One region of the Kitasatospora acidiphila genome, then DNA from elsewhere that is predicted to be linked to it. Evidence: riboswitches for the same ligand, from Rfam matches in the RefSeq annotation. Region 1 holds a riboswitch; the other holds the start of a gene.
The links. Region 1 has a riboswitch for S-adenosylmethionine ahead of E6W39_RS30415 (aminotransferase class V-fold PLP-dependent enzyme). Riboswitches for the same ligand answer to the same signal wherever they lie in the genome.

Region 1 (6,241 bases):
CTGCAGACCGTCCGGACGCAGCGCCGAGGGGCCGGGCTTGGCGAAGGTCAGCGAGCCGACCGCGATGTCCTCGGCCTTCATCGGCAGGTTGGTGTTGACGTTGATCAGGCGGATCGGGGTGGTCGGAGTGGCCTCCTTCCAAGCCGTGGTGTCCAGGCTCGTCCCCGGCAGCGGGCCGAGGTCGCGCAGCAGCACCACACCGGAGAGCGGGACCAGCGCCATCGAGCCGATCAGCGTGTTGCGGATCATCTTGCGGCGGCCGAAGCCGGACTCGCCGGCACCGGTCTTGAACTGCTGGATGACGTCCGCGCGGACCTCGTCGTCGGCCTCGATCGGGTGACGCTCGGCCGGCAGCTCGACGTCCGACATCAGGGTGCGGGCCCAGTGCACGGCGCCGGCGCCGATGCAGAAGAGCGCCACGCCCAGGGTCATGCCGAGCGCGAAGTTCAGGGCGCTGATGTGACCCAGCGGGAAGATGTAGACGATCTTCGCCGGGTCGATGGCCACGTACGAGGCGATGAAGCCGACGGTGGCCAGCATCGAGACGATGAACAGCAGCGACACCTGGCGTTCGGCCCGCTTGGCGGCCCGCTCGTCGATGTCTGTCCGCCGCGGCTCGTGGGGCGGCAGGCCCGGGTCCGCGAACGGGTTGTCGGCAGCGGCTACCTCGCCGTGCCCTTCGCCGGCGCCGTGCGCCTGCGGCAGCTTGTCGTCTGACATGTCCTGGCTCATGACTTCTTGGCCTTGGTGGTGTGGGCGGCAACCCAGATCGCGACGGCGATCAGGACGCCGAGGCCGAAGATCCAACCGAACAGGCCCTCGGTGACCGGGCCGAGGCTACCCAGCGAGAGACCACCGGGGTTCGGCGCCTCGTTGGCCTGGTAGCGGACGAAGGCCACGATCTCCTGCTTCTGCTTCTCCGGCATGGTGGTGTCCGGGAAGGAGGGCATGTTCTGCGGGCCGGTCTGCATGGCCTCGTAGATGTGCTTGGGGTCGACGTTCTCCAGCGACGGGGCGAACTTGCCCTGCGTCAGCGCACCACCCGCACCGGCGAAGTTGTGGCACTGCGAGCAGTTGGTGCGGAAGAGCTCGCCACCCTTGGAGATGGCGTCCGTCTCGGTCGCGGTGTACTGCTCCTGGGTCGGCGTCACCGGGCCGGGACCCAGCGAGGCGACGAAGGCGGCCAGCTGGTCGATCTCGGCCTGGCTGTAGATGCCCTTCTTACGGGGGACCTGGGCGCCGGGCTGCTGGGCGGGCATCCGGCCGGTGCCGACCTGGAAGTCGACGGCGGCGGAACCCACGCCGACCAGGCTCGGGCCCATGCTGGAGCCCTGGCCGTTCAGGCCGTGGCAGGAGGAGCAGCCGACGGCGAAGAGCCGCTTGCCCTCGTCGATCGCAAGCGACTGCGCGGAGCTGTCAGCCTGGGCCTTCTCGGCGGGCGCGAACGCGGCGTACAGCCCCCCGGAGGCCACGAGGGCGAAGAGTAGGACGACCAGCGCCGCCAGTGGGTGGCGCCGTCGTGCGGAGAGCTTTTTCACGGATTAACCCCGGTGTCAGGATCTGGTCGTCTGGTGGTGGTGGCCCGGTGCCGGTGACGGTAACCGGCAGGGGCGTGGGGCACGGGCAAAGGACCCGTCGCCGCTCGGGCATTCGGGTCCGGCCGGCGAGCCAGCGACCTGATCGGTTACTTGATCAGGTAGATGGTCGCGAAGAGGCCGATCCAGACCACGTCGACGAAGTGCCAGTAGTACGACACGACGATCGCCGCGGTGGCCTGCTCATGCGTGAACCGCTTGGCGGCGTAGGTCCGCCCCAGCACCAGCAGGAAGGCGATCAGACCGCCCGTCACGTGGAGCCCGTGGAAGCCGGTGGTCAGGTAGAACACCGTGCCGTACGGGTCGGAGGACAACGAGAGGTGGTCCTTCTTCACCAGCGAGGTGTACTCGTAGATCTGGCCGCCGATGAAGATCGCGCCCATCACGAAGGTGACCGTGAACCACGAGCGGAGCTTCTTGACGTCACCGCGCTCGGCGGCGAACACGCCGAGCTGGCAGGTGAGCGAGGAGAGCACCAGGATCGTGGTGTTCACGGAGGAGAAGGGGACGTTGAGGGCATGCGCCTTCTCGGCCCAGAAGTCTGGTCCCTTCACGGAACGCGCCGTGAAGTACATCGCGAAGAGGGCCGCGAAGAACATCAGCTCGGAACTCAGCCAGACGATGGTTCCGACACTGGTCATGTTCGGTCGGTTGACCGATCCATGCGCGTGCCCGGTTTCTGTTGCTGTTGCTGTCGCCACGACCGACATTATGTCGGTCCCTTATTCCGTCTTCACGCCGGGGGGTCTTCCTCGGAGTGTCCGGTGCGTGCGGTATGCCCGGATGCCCGCACCAGCGGCTTTGGTCCCCTCGGGTGCCCTCGGACGGGCTGTCAGGGCCATCCGCTGACGCTCCATCGCCCGCACGGGTGACGGTGACTCACGCAAGTGGCTCCAGCCGGATCCCGGTGCCGGCGAGGAGATCGTGCCGGATGCTCACCGGGACGGGGGAAGCGGGAGTAGCATCCGGAGGTGGTGGACGTGGTCTGGATCACATTCGTCTGACACATGGGAGCAGGTCCGATGACGTACGGCAGCGACGAGACGCTCACCGTCCTCGTCTACAGCGACGACCGCAACACCCGGGCGCAGGTGACCTCGGCCCTCGGCCGGCGCCCGGCCGCCGACCTGCCGGAGCTGGAGTACCTGGAGTGCGCCACCACTCCGGCGGTGCTGCGGGCGCTGGAGAAGGGCGGCGTGGACCTCTGCGTCTTCGACGGCGAGGCGGTGCCGGCCGGCGGGCTCGGCCTGGCCCGGCAGGTGAAGGACGAGATCTACGGCTGCCCGCCGGTGCTGGTGCTGATCGGTCGTCCGCAGGACAGCTGGCTGGCCGCCTGGAGCCGGGCGGACGCGGCGATCTCCCAGCCGGTGGACCAGGTGGCGCTGGCCGAGGCCGCCGCCACCCTGCTGCGCGCGCGGCTGGGCGCCCGCACCCTGTCCAGCTGAGCCGGGCCGGGTCCGATCCCGCCGGTCAAGACGGTCGGGGCAGCGCAGAGCGCGGAGCCGTCTCAGAGGAAGAGAAGGGCCGCCGTCCACCGGACGGCGGCCCTGCCGCGCTCGTTAGGCTGGCGACGACCTGTTTTGTCCGCACCGGATGCGAGCTGGAGTCGGCCATGGTGAACGTGAAGCCTGTGAGTGGCGGTAACCACCCCACGCAGGTGAGCCGCACCTGGCCGGACGTCCTGACGGTGCTGCTCGGCGGCGGCGACCTCGGCCGGGCCGACACCGCCTGGGCGATGGACCGGATCATGAGCGGCGAGGCCAGCCCCGTCCAGGTGGCCGGCTTCATGGTGGCGCTGCGGGCCAAGGGCGAGACGGTCGACGAGATCTCCGGCCTGGTCGAGGCGATGTACGAGCACGCCAGGCCGCTGGTCATCCCCGGGCCCGCGGTGGACATCGTCGGCACCGGCGGCGACCGGGCGAAGACCGTCAACATCTCCACCATGTCGGCGATCGTCGCGGCGGCGGCCGGCGCCAAGGTGGTCAAGCACGGCAACCGGGCGTCCTCCTCGGCCAGCGGCTCCTCCGACGTGCTGGAGCGGCTCGGCGTGCGGCTGGACCTGACCCCGCGCCGGGTCGCCGAGGTGGCCGAGGAGATCGGCCTCACCTTCTGCAACGCCGCCACCTTCCACCCCGCGATGCGGCACACCGCCGCCGCCCGGCGCGACCTCGGGGTGCCGACCGCCTTCAACATCCTCGGCCCGCTCACCAACCCCGCCAGGGTGACGGCCCATGCGGTCGGCTGCTTCGACACCCGGCTGGCCGGCCTGATCGCCGGAGTGCTGGCCGAGCGCGGCTCCACCGCCCTGGTCTTCCGCGGCGACGACGGACTGGACGAGCTGACCATCTGCGACAGCTCCCGGGTCTGGCTGGTGCGCGACGGGCAGGTGACCGAGACCGTGCTCGACCCGCGCGAGCTCGGCATCGAGCGGGTGCCGATCGAGGCGCTGCGCGGCGCCGACCCCGAGTACAACGCCCAGGTGGCCCGCCGGGTGCTGGGCGGCGAGCACGGCCCGGTGCGCGATGCCGTGGTGCTCAACTCGGCGGCCGCGCTGGTCGCCCTGGACCTCACCGACGCGCCGCTGGCCGAGCAGCTGGCCGCCGCGATGAAGCGCACCGCCGCCGCCGTGGACTCCGGCGCGGCGATCGGGCTGCTGGACCGGTGGGCGGCGGCCACCGACCGCTGACGCCCCGTCAGCCGGCCGGTCGTCCGGATGGTGGAAGCGCGGTTGACCGCGTCTCGACGGTGTGCATAAGGTCTGCGTCAGGTCATGAGTGACAGCGCGACAAGCCCCAGCTTGCTGTCCGGCAACCCTCCGTCCGTGGCGGGGTGCCCTGGGTGAAGACCGGGCTCGGCGGCGACAGGTCCGCAGGGCAAGCGCGGACCACCGGACGACACGCACCCCCGGGGTCCTGACCCCAGGAGGAGTGCGTTCCCATGACGTCCACCCAGCTGATCGCCGACTGCGCCGCCCCGCTCGCCGTGCTCGGCGCCGACGTCCAGGTGCCGCTGGTCTCCGGTGAGAAGGTCGGCTACGCCGCGCTCGACTACGCCGCCAGCGCCCCCGCCCTGCAGCGGGTCTGGGACGACGTGGCCGGCTACGCCCCTTACTACGGCAGCGTGCACCGCGGCGCCGGCTACCTCTCGCAGCTCTCCACCGACCTGTTCGAGCAGAGCCGGCGGACCGTCGCCGACTTCCTCGACCTGCGCGACGGCGACCAGGTGGTGTTCACCCGGGCCACCACCGACTCGCTCAACCTGCTGGCCGGCGCGGTGCCGCCCGGCACCCGGGTGTTCGCCTTCGAGACCGAGCACCACGCCTCGCTGCTGCCCTGGCGGCAGGCCGGACTGGCCGTCAGCTACCTGCGGGCGCCGCGCTCGCACGCCGAGGCGGTGGCCGCACTGGACGCCGCGCTGGCCGAACACCCCGATGGCCCCGGCTGCTCTGCGTCACCGGTGCCTCCAACGTCACCGGCGAGCTGTGGCCGGTGGCCGAACTGACCGAGACGGCCCACCGGCACGGCGCCCGGGTGGTGCTGGACGCCGCGCAGCTGGCCCCGCACCACCGCGTCTCGGTGCGCGAACTGGACGTCGACTGGGTCGCCTTCTCCGGCCACAAGCTCTACGCCCCGTTCGGCGCCGGTGTGCTGGCCGGCCGCGCCGACTGGCTGGACGCGGCCGATCCCTACCTGGCCGGCGGTGGCGCCTCGCGGACCGTGGCCCGGCAGGCGGACGGCGCGGTCGCCGTCGAGTGGCACCGCGGCCCGGCCCGGCACGAGGCCGGCTCGCCCAACGTGATCGGGGCCTATGCCATCGCCTCGGCCTGCCGGGCGCTCGCCGAGACCGGCTTCGACCGGCTGCGGGACCATGAGCAGCTGCTGATCGACCGCCTCACCGCCGGCCTCGCCGAGATCCCCGAGGTCCGGGTGCTCAACCTGTTCGGGGACGGCGCGCCGCGGGTCGGGGTGCTCTCCTTCGTGGTGAGCGGCTGGAACAGCTCGCACTTCGCGGCGGCGCTCTCCGCCGAGTACGGGATCGGGGTGCGGGACGGGCTGTTCTGCGCCCACCCGCTGGTGCGCACGCTGCTCGGCTCCCAGGACGCGGCGCCCTCGGCGTGCGGTGCGCCGGAGCCCTCGCTGCCGGGGGAGCGCAGCCTCAACGCGATCCGGGTCAGCTTCGGGGCCGGCACGCCGGGGGAGCACGTGGACCGGTTCCTGGCCGCGGTGCGCGAGCTGGTCACCGACGGGGCGCGCTGGACCTACCGCAACGAGGGCGGCCGCTGCGTCGCGGACACCCGGCGCTGACGGGAGGGCATCCGGCGTCGAGTAGCGGACGGCCGCCAGTCGGCGGCCGGGCCGTCAGCTGTCCAGGCCGATGGCGAACGCCGCCTCCAGGTCGTGCTGGGAGTAGGTGCGGAAGGCGATGTGGGTCTCGGTGCTCACCACGCCCGGCACCTTGTTCAGCCGACCCGGGATCACATCGGCCAGGTCGTCGTGCCGCCGCACCCGGACCATCGCCACCAGGTCGCACCCGCCGGTCACCGAGTACACCTCGCTCACCCCGTCGATCGCCGCGATGGCCTCGGCGATCTCGGGGGTCCGGTCGATGCTGGTCTTGATGAGCACAATGGCTGTGATCACGGCGTG
Region 2 (6,241 bases), 2.4 Mb from region 1:
CAGCAGGGCCACGCCACCGCCGGCGACGATGCCCTCCTCGACGGCCGCCTTGGCGTTGCGCACGGCGTCCTCGATGCGGTGCTTGCGCTCCTTGAGCTCGACCTCGGTGGCCGCGCCGGCCTTGATGACGGCCACGCCGCCGGCCAGCTTGGCGAGGCGCTCCTGGAGCTTCTCGCGGTCGTAGTCCGAGTCGCTGTTCTCGATCTCGGCGCGGATCTGGTTGACCCGGCCGGCGACCTGGTCGCTGTCGCCGCCACCGTCGACGATGGTGGTCTCGTCCTTGGTGATGACCACCTTGCGGGCGGTGCCCAGCAGGTCGAGACCGGCGTTCTCCAGCTTGAGGCCGACCTCCTCGGAGATCACGGTGCCGCCGGTGAGGATGGCGATGTCGCCCAGCATGGCCTTGCGGCGGTCGCCGAAGCCCGGGGCCTTGACGGCGACGGACTTGAAGGTGCCGCGGATCTTGTTGACCACCAGGGTCGACAGGGCCTCGCCCTCGACGTCCTCGGCGATGATCAGCAGCGGCTTGCCGGACTGCATGACCTTCTCCAGCAGCGGGAGCAGGTCCTTGACCGAGCCGATCTTGGAGTTGGCGATCAGGATGTACGGGTCGTCGAACGACGCCTCCATCCGCTCCAGGTCGGTGGCGAAGTAGGCCGAGATGTAGCCCTTGTCGAAGCGCATGCCCTCGGTGAGCTCCAGCTCCAGACCGAAGGTGTTGCTCTCCTCGACGGTGATGACGCCTTCCTTGCCGACCTTGTCCATGGCCTCGGCGATCAGCTCGCCGATCTGGGTGTCGGCGGCGGAGATCGAGGCGGTCGCGGCGATCTGCTCCTTGGTCTCCACGTTGCGGGCCTGGGCCAGCAGCTGGTCGGAGACGGCGGCGACGGCCTTCTCGATGCCGCGCTTCAGGGCCATCGGGTTGGCGCCGGCGGCGACGTTGCGCAGACCCTCGCGCACCAGGGCCTGGGCCAGCACGGTGGCGGTGGTGGTGCCGTCACCCGCGACGTCGTCGGTCTTCTTGGCGACCTCCTTGACGAGCTCCGCGCCGATCTTCTCGTAGGGGTCCTCGAGCTCGATCTCCTTGGCGATGGAGACACCGTCGTTGGTGATCGTGGGGGCGCCCCACTTCTTCTCAAGGACGACGTTGCGGCCCTTGGGGCCCAGCGTCACCTTGACGGCGTCGGCAAGCTGGTTCATGCCGCGCTCAAGGCCGCGGCGAGCTTCCTCGTCAAACGCGATGATCTTGGCCATTGGAAGTGGTCCTCCAGGACACGGTCGACTGCTCGGACCAGAGGTGCCCGCGACGGACGGCCTGGAGCGCGGGGGTCCTGTCCCCTGCCGCACTCCGAGCCTCACCGACCCGGTCCGTTTGTCACTCTCAAGCTGTGAGTGCTAACGCCAATGATTAGCACTCCGGTGTGGCGAGTGCAAGCTCCTTCAAGGTGAACGACGCGCCGGGATGAACCGCGCGGCGACGACAAGCGGCCGAGCCCGCGCCCGACTCCCGGATGGGAAGTCGGGCGCGGGCTCGGCCGCTTTGGTCCACCAGCTCGGTCGGAGCCGAGGCCCCCGAGGATCGGAAAGGTCAGACCGCGGCGCGGACCATGTCCGCCTGCGGGCCCTTCTGCCCCTGGGAGATCTCGAACTCGACCCGCTGGCCCTCCTCGAGGGTGCGGTAGCCGTCCATCTGGATCGCGCTGTAGTGGACGAACACGTCCGCACCACCGTCGACCGCGATGAAGCCGTAGCCCTTCTCCGCGTTGAACCACTTGACGGTGCCCTGAGCCATTCCGAACTCCCCTAGTGCTGTGCTGGCCCTTCACGGGTCCGCCGGTCGCGGACCCGGGTCTGGCGGACCATGCCGAAGGTGTCCCCCGGGGCGTGGCCCTGCATGCCGCAGCAACCCACGCCAGGGCGCCAGTTGGCGCCCCGAGGCAGGCAAATGCGTCGACCGCGGCTGAATGTATCCGGAGCAGCGCCCTGAGCAACAGGGTCACTGGACGCCAATTCGACGGCCCCGCCGGGGGACAGCTGGGGAGGAATGCGACAGAGTCGGCAATTCGCCTGGGACATAGCGGACTTAAACCACGAATTGCCCGAGAATTTCTGACGCGTCCCGAGCACGATTCCAGTGGTACCTCGGCAGTTGCGTCTCGGCGACCAAGACGTCCGAACCGCTGCCGGCACCGACAGCCTATGCCCTGCCGAGGAGCGCCGCGGACCACCCCCGGACACGGCACGGGGCGCCGCGCGGCCCGCCATGACCGCACGACGCCCCACGGGGCCCTGATGGGCCGTCAGCAGCCGCCCGCCACAGCCGGGATGATCGAGATGCCGGCGCCGCCGGGGATCTCGGTCGCCAGGCCCTCGGCGAACCGCACGTCGTCGTCGTTCACGTACACGTTGACGAACCGGCGCAACTTGCCGGTGTCGTCCAGGAGTCGGGCACCGATGCCGGTGTGGTTGCGGTCCAGGTCGGCGATCACCTCGGCCAGGGTGGCGCCCTCGGCGGGCACTTCGGACCGGCCGTCGGTGTAGGTGCGCAGGATGGTGGGAATGCGGACGGTGGCGCTCATCGGAGGTACTCCTTGCTCAAGGCGCTCATGGCGTTCGGGCGGTTCCGGGTGGGGGATGCGGGCGGACTCAGACCAGGCCGGCGGCCCGGAACGACTCCAGGCTCGGCCGGATCACCGCGGTCAGGCCGGCCCCTGCCGCCGCGTCCAGCGTCTTGAGGCCGTCGCCGGTGTTGATCGCCACGGTCTCCTTGTCCGGGTCCAGCTGTCCGCTCTCGACCAACTTCTTGAGCACGCCGATGGTCACGCCGCCGGCGGTCTCGGCGAAGATGCCCTCGGTGCGGGCCAGCAGCCGGATCGCCTCGACCACCTCGGCGTCGGTGACGTCCTCCACCGCGCCGCCGGTGCGCCGGGCGATGTCCAGCACGTACGGGCCGTCCGCCGGGTTGCCGATCGCCAGCGACTTGGCGATGGTGTCCGGCTTGACCGGGCGGATCACGTCGCGCCCCGCCTTGAACGCCTCGGCCACCGGGGAGCAGCCGGTCGCCTGGGCACCGAAGATCCGGTACGGCCGGTCCTCGACCAGTCCGAGCTCGATCAGCTCCCGCAACCCCTTGTCGATCTTGGTGAGTTGGGAGCCGGAGGCGATCGGGATCACGATCTGCTCCGGCAGCCGCCAGCCGAGCTGCTCGCAGATCTCGAAGGCCAGCGTCTTGGAGCCCTCGCCGTAGTACGGCCGCAGGTTGACGTTGACGAAGCCCCAGCCCTCACCGGCCGGATCGCCGATCAGCTCGGAGCAGAACCGGTTCACGTCGTCGTAGTTGCCCTCGATGCCGACCAGGTCGCCGCCGTAGACCGCGGCCATGACGATCTTGGCGTGCTCCAGGTCGTGCGGGATGAAGACGCAGGAGCGCAGGCCGGCCCGGGCCGCCGCGGCGCCCACCGCGCCGGCCAGGTTGCCGGTGGAGGAGCAGGAAAGGGTGGTGAAGTCGAAGGCCCGGGCCGCCTCGATGGCGCAGGCCACCACCCGGTCCTTGAACGAGTGGGTGGGGTTGCCGGAGTCGTCCTTGACGTGCAGCCGGGCGGTGAAGCCGAGCTCCTTGCCGAGCCGGTCGGCCTCGACCAGCGGGGTCCAGCCGGGGTTCAGGTTGGGCTTGGTCGCCACGTCGGCCGGGACCGGCAGCAGCGGGGCGTAGCGCCAGATGGAGGCCGGGCCGGCCTCGATCCGGGCCCGCAACTCGGCGGCGCCGTGGTCGCTGTAGTCGTAGGCGATCTCCAGCGGGCCGAAACACTCCAGGCAGGCGAAGCTGGGACCGAGCGGGAACCGGGTGCCGCACTCCCGACAGGACAGGGCGGCGGCGGGGCCGAGATCAACGGTGGACGTTGCGGCAGGGGTAGCGGTAGCCATGGGCGGCGAGGCCTCTCTCCTCATCTTCCCCGGGACGCGGTCGCGCCCGGGCCGGAATTGGCACCTGTCTCGCCGGGGCCTGCTAAAGGCCGGTCGAGAAGGTTGCCGGGACGTCAACGGGCCGTTCCCTCAGTCCCTCTGGATGAGCTCTGTGAAGTTGTCATCGGCGCAGCGCACGGATGCGAGAGCCGACGTTTTCCCGGCGGTCCACCCCGGTGTGCGAAGGTCTGACCGCAGTACGAAGACTGTATCCGAAGGCACCACAGCGGAAAGGGGCCGTCCGCCACGCGAGACGCCCCGGACCATTCCCACGCGTACAAGGAGCGAGATTTGCCAGCCGAGCAGAGCCCCGCGCTACTCCCGGAGGCGGCCCGCTGGTTGCGCCGCAGGTCCTGGACCGCGGCCGACCGGCCGGTGCCGCGGTTACTGGCCGCGAAGGAGGCGGCCGGGGCGGCCGGCACGGTCAGCGTGGTGCTGCCGGCGCTCGACGAGGAGTCCACGGTCGGCGAGATCGTCGAGGTGATCCGCCGTGAGCTGATGGAGCGGATCCCGCTGGTGGACGAGCTGGTGGTGGTGGACTCCGGCTCGGTGGACCGGACCGCCGAGGTGGCCGCGGCCGCCGGTGCCCGGGTGGTGCGCCGGGACGCGATCCTGCCCCGGCTGCCGGCCGTGCCCGGCAAGGGCGAGGTGCTGTGGCGCTCGCTGCTGGTGACCAGCGGGGCGATCGTCTGCTTCATCGATGCCGACCTGCGCGAGTTCGACCCGGCGTTCGTCTCCGGGATCGTCGGCCCGCTGCTCACCGACCCGGACATCCAGCTGGTCAAGGCGATGTACGACCGCCCGCTGGAGGCCGAGGGCGCGGTGGTGCCGGCCGGCGGCGGCCGGGTGACCGAGCTGGTCGCCAGACCCCTGCTCAACCTGCACTGGCCGCAGCTGGCCGGCTTCGTGCAGCCGCTCGGCGGCGAGTACGCGGCCCGCCGCTCGCTGCTGGACCGGCTGCACTTCCCGACCGGCTACGGGGTGGAGCTGGGCCTGCTGGTCGACGCCCTGGAGCTGGTCGGGCTGGACGCGCTGGCCCAGGTGGACGTCGGAGTGCGCCACCACCGCCACCAGGACAGCCAGGCACTGGGCCGGATGGCCGCCACCATCTACCGCACCGCGCTGGAGCGGCTGGACCGCACCAACCGGCTCAAGGCCGCCGACGACCTGGCCCGCCCGGTGCTCACCCAGTTCTCCCGGGACCCGCTGACCCGGGACTTCACGGCGCACGACCACCCGGTGACGGCCCTGGAGCGGCCGCCGATGATCGAGCTGCCGGAGTACCGGAACCAGCGGATGTGACCAAGGCCCTGGTTTGCCACCCGGCGCCCCCGGCAAGGTTGCCGGTATGGCCGAGCAAACGACCGCACGCGTCCTGGTCGCTTCCAACCGCGGCCCGGTCGCCTTCCGCCACGCCCCGGACGGCAGCCTGACACCGCGCCGCGGTGGCGGCGGCCTGGTGTCCGGGCTGTCCGCGATCGACGACCCGCACGCGGTCTGGGTCTGCGCGGCGCTCGGCGAGGCTGACCGGGCCGCCGCCCGGCAGTCCCCGCAGGGCCGCCTGGACCTGGCCGGGTTCGACGTCGGCGGACAGGCCGTCCGGATGCTGGACATCGATCCGGTGGTCTTCGACCAGGCGTACAACGGGGTGGCCAACTCCACCCTGTGGTTCCTGCACCACCAGCTCTACAACACCCCCACCGCGCCGGCCTTCGACCAGGCCGCGGCCGAGCGCTGGGCCGGGTTCCGGGAGTACAACGAGGCCTTCGCCGCGGCGCTGGCCGCCGAGGCCGCGCCGGGCGCGGCGGTGCTGGTCCAGGACTACCACCTGACCCTGGTGCCGGCCCTGCTCCGGGAGCGCCGCCCCGACCTGCGGATCGGCTACTTCCTGCACACCCCCTGGGCGCCGGTCGACTACTTCCGGCTGCTGCCCGACGAGCCGGCCGCCGCCGTGCTGACCGGGGTGCTGGGCGCGGACCGGGCCGGCTTCCACACCCGGCGCTGGGCCGAGGCGTTCGCCGACTGCTGCGAGCGGGTGCTGGGCGCCACCGTGGACCGGGCGGCGCTGACCGTGACCTTCCAGGGCCGCACCACGGCGCTGGGCGTGCACCCGCTGGGCGCCGACGCGGAGTTCCTGCGCGAGCGGGCGCACCGGGCCGACGTCGACGAGCGGCTGGCCGCGCTGAAGGCCGCGGTGGGCGAGCGGCGAACCATCGTCCGGGTGGACCGCACCGAGCTGAGCAAGAACATCGTGCGCGGCCTGCAGGCCTACCTGCAC

Region 2: it holds a riboswitch for S-adenosylmethionine, as region 1 does, so the genes downstream of both, thrC (threonine synthase) here and E6W39_RS30415 (aminotransferase class V-fold PLP-dependent enzyme) in region 1, are expected to answer to the same signal.

Annotation. Positions count from the first base shown of each region.
Region 1 covers NZ_VIGB01000003.1:6,427,724-6,433,964, forward strand. The annotation lists gene qcrA (cytochrome bc1 complex Rieske iron-sulfur subunit) at 1-732, opposite strand, end outside; gene qcrC (cytochrome bc1 complex diheme cytochrome c subunit) at 729-1,538, opposite strand; gene ctaE (aa3-type cytochrome oxidase subunit III) at 1,685-2,305, opposite strand; gene E6W39_RS30405 (hypothetical protein) at 2,618-3,040, shown strand; gene trpD (anthranilate phosphoribosyltransferase) at 3,208-4,281, shown strand; SAM riboswitch class IV at 4,362-4,481, shown strand; partial or broken gene E6W39_RS30415 (aminotransferase class V-fold PLP-dependent enzyme) at 4,533-5,899, shown strand; gene E6W39_RS30420 (Lrp/AsnC family transcriptional regulator) at 5,954-6,235, opposite strand; gene E6W39_RS30425 (rhomboid family intramembrane serine protease) at 6,232-6,241, opposite strand, start outside.
Region 2 covers NZ_VIGB01000003.1:3,990,768-3,997,008, forward strand. The annotation lists gene groL (chaperonin GroEL) at 1-1,254, opposite strand, end outside; gene E6W39_RS18645 (cold-shock protein) at 1,589-1,792, opposite strand; gene E6W39_RS18650 (MoaD/ThiS family protein) at 2,301-2,579, opposite strand; gene thrC (threonine synthase) at 2,647-3,924, opposite strand; SAM riboswitch class I at 3,942-4,073, opposite strand; gene E6W39_RS18660 (glucosyl-3-phosphoglycerate synthase) at 4,255-5,265, shown strand; gene E6W39_RS18665 (alpha,alpha-trehalose-phosphate synthase (UDP-forming)) at 5,312-6,241, shown strand, end outside.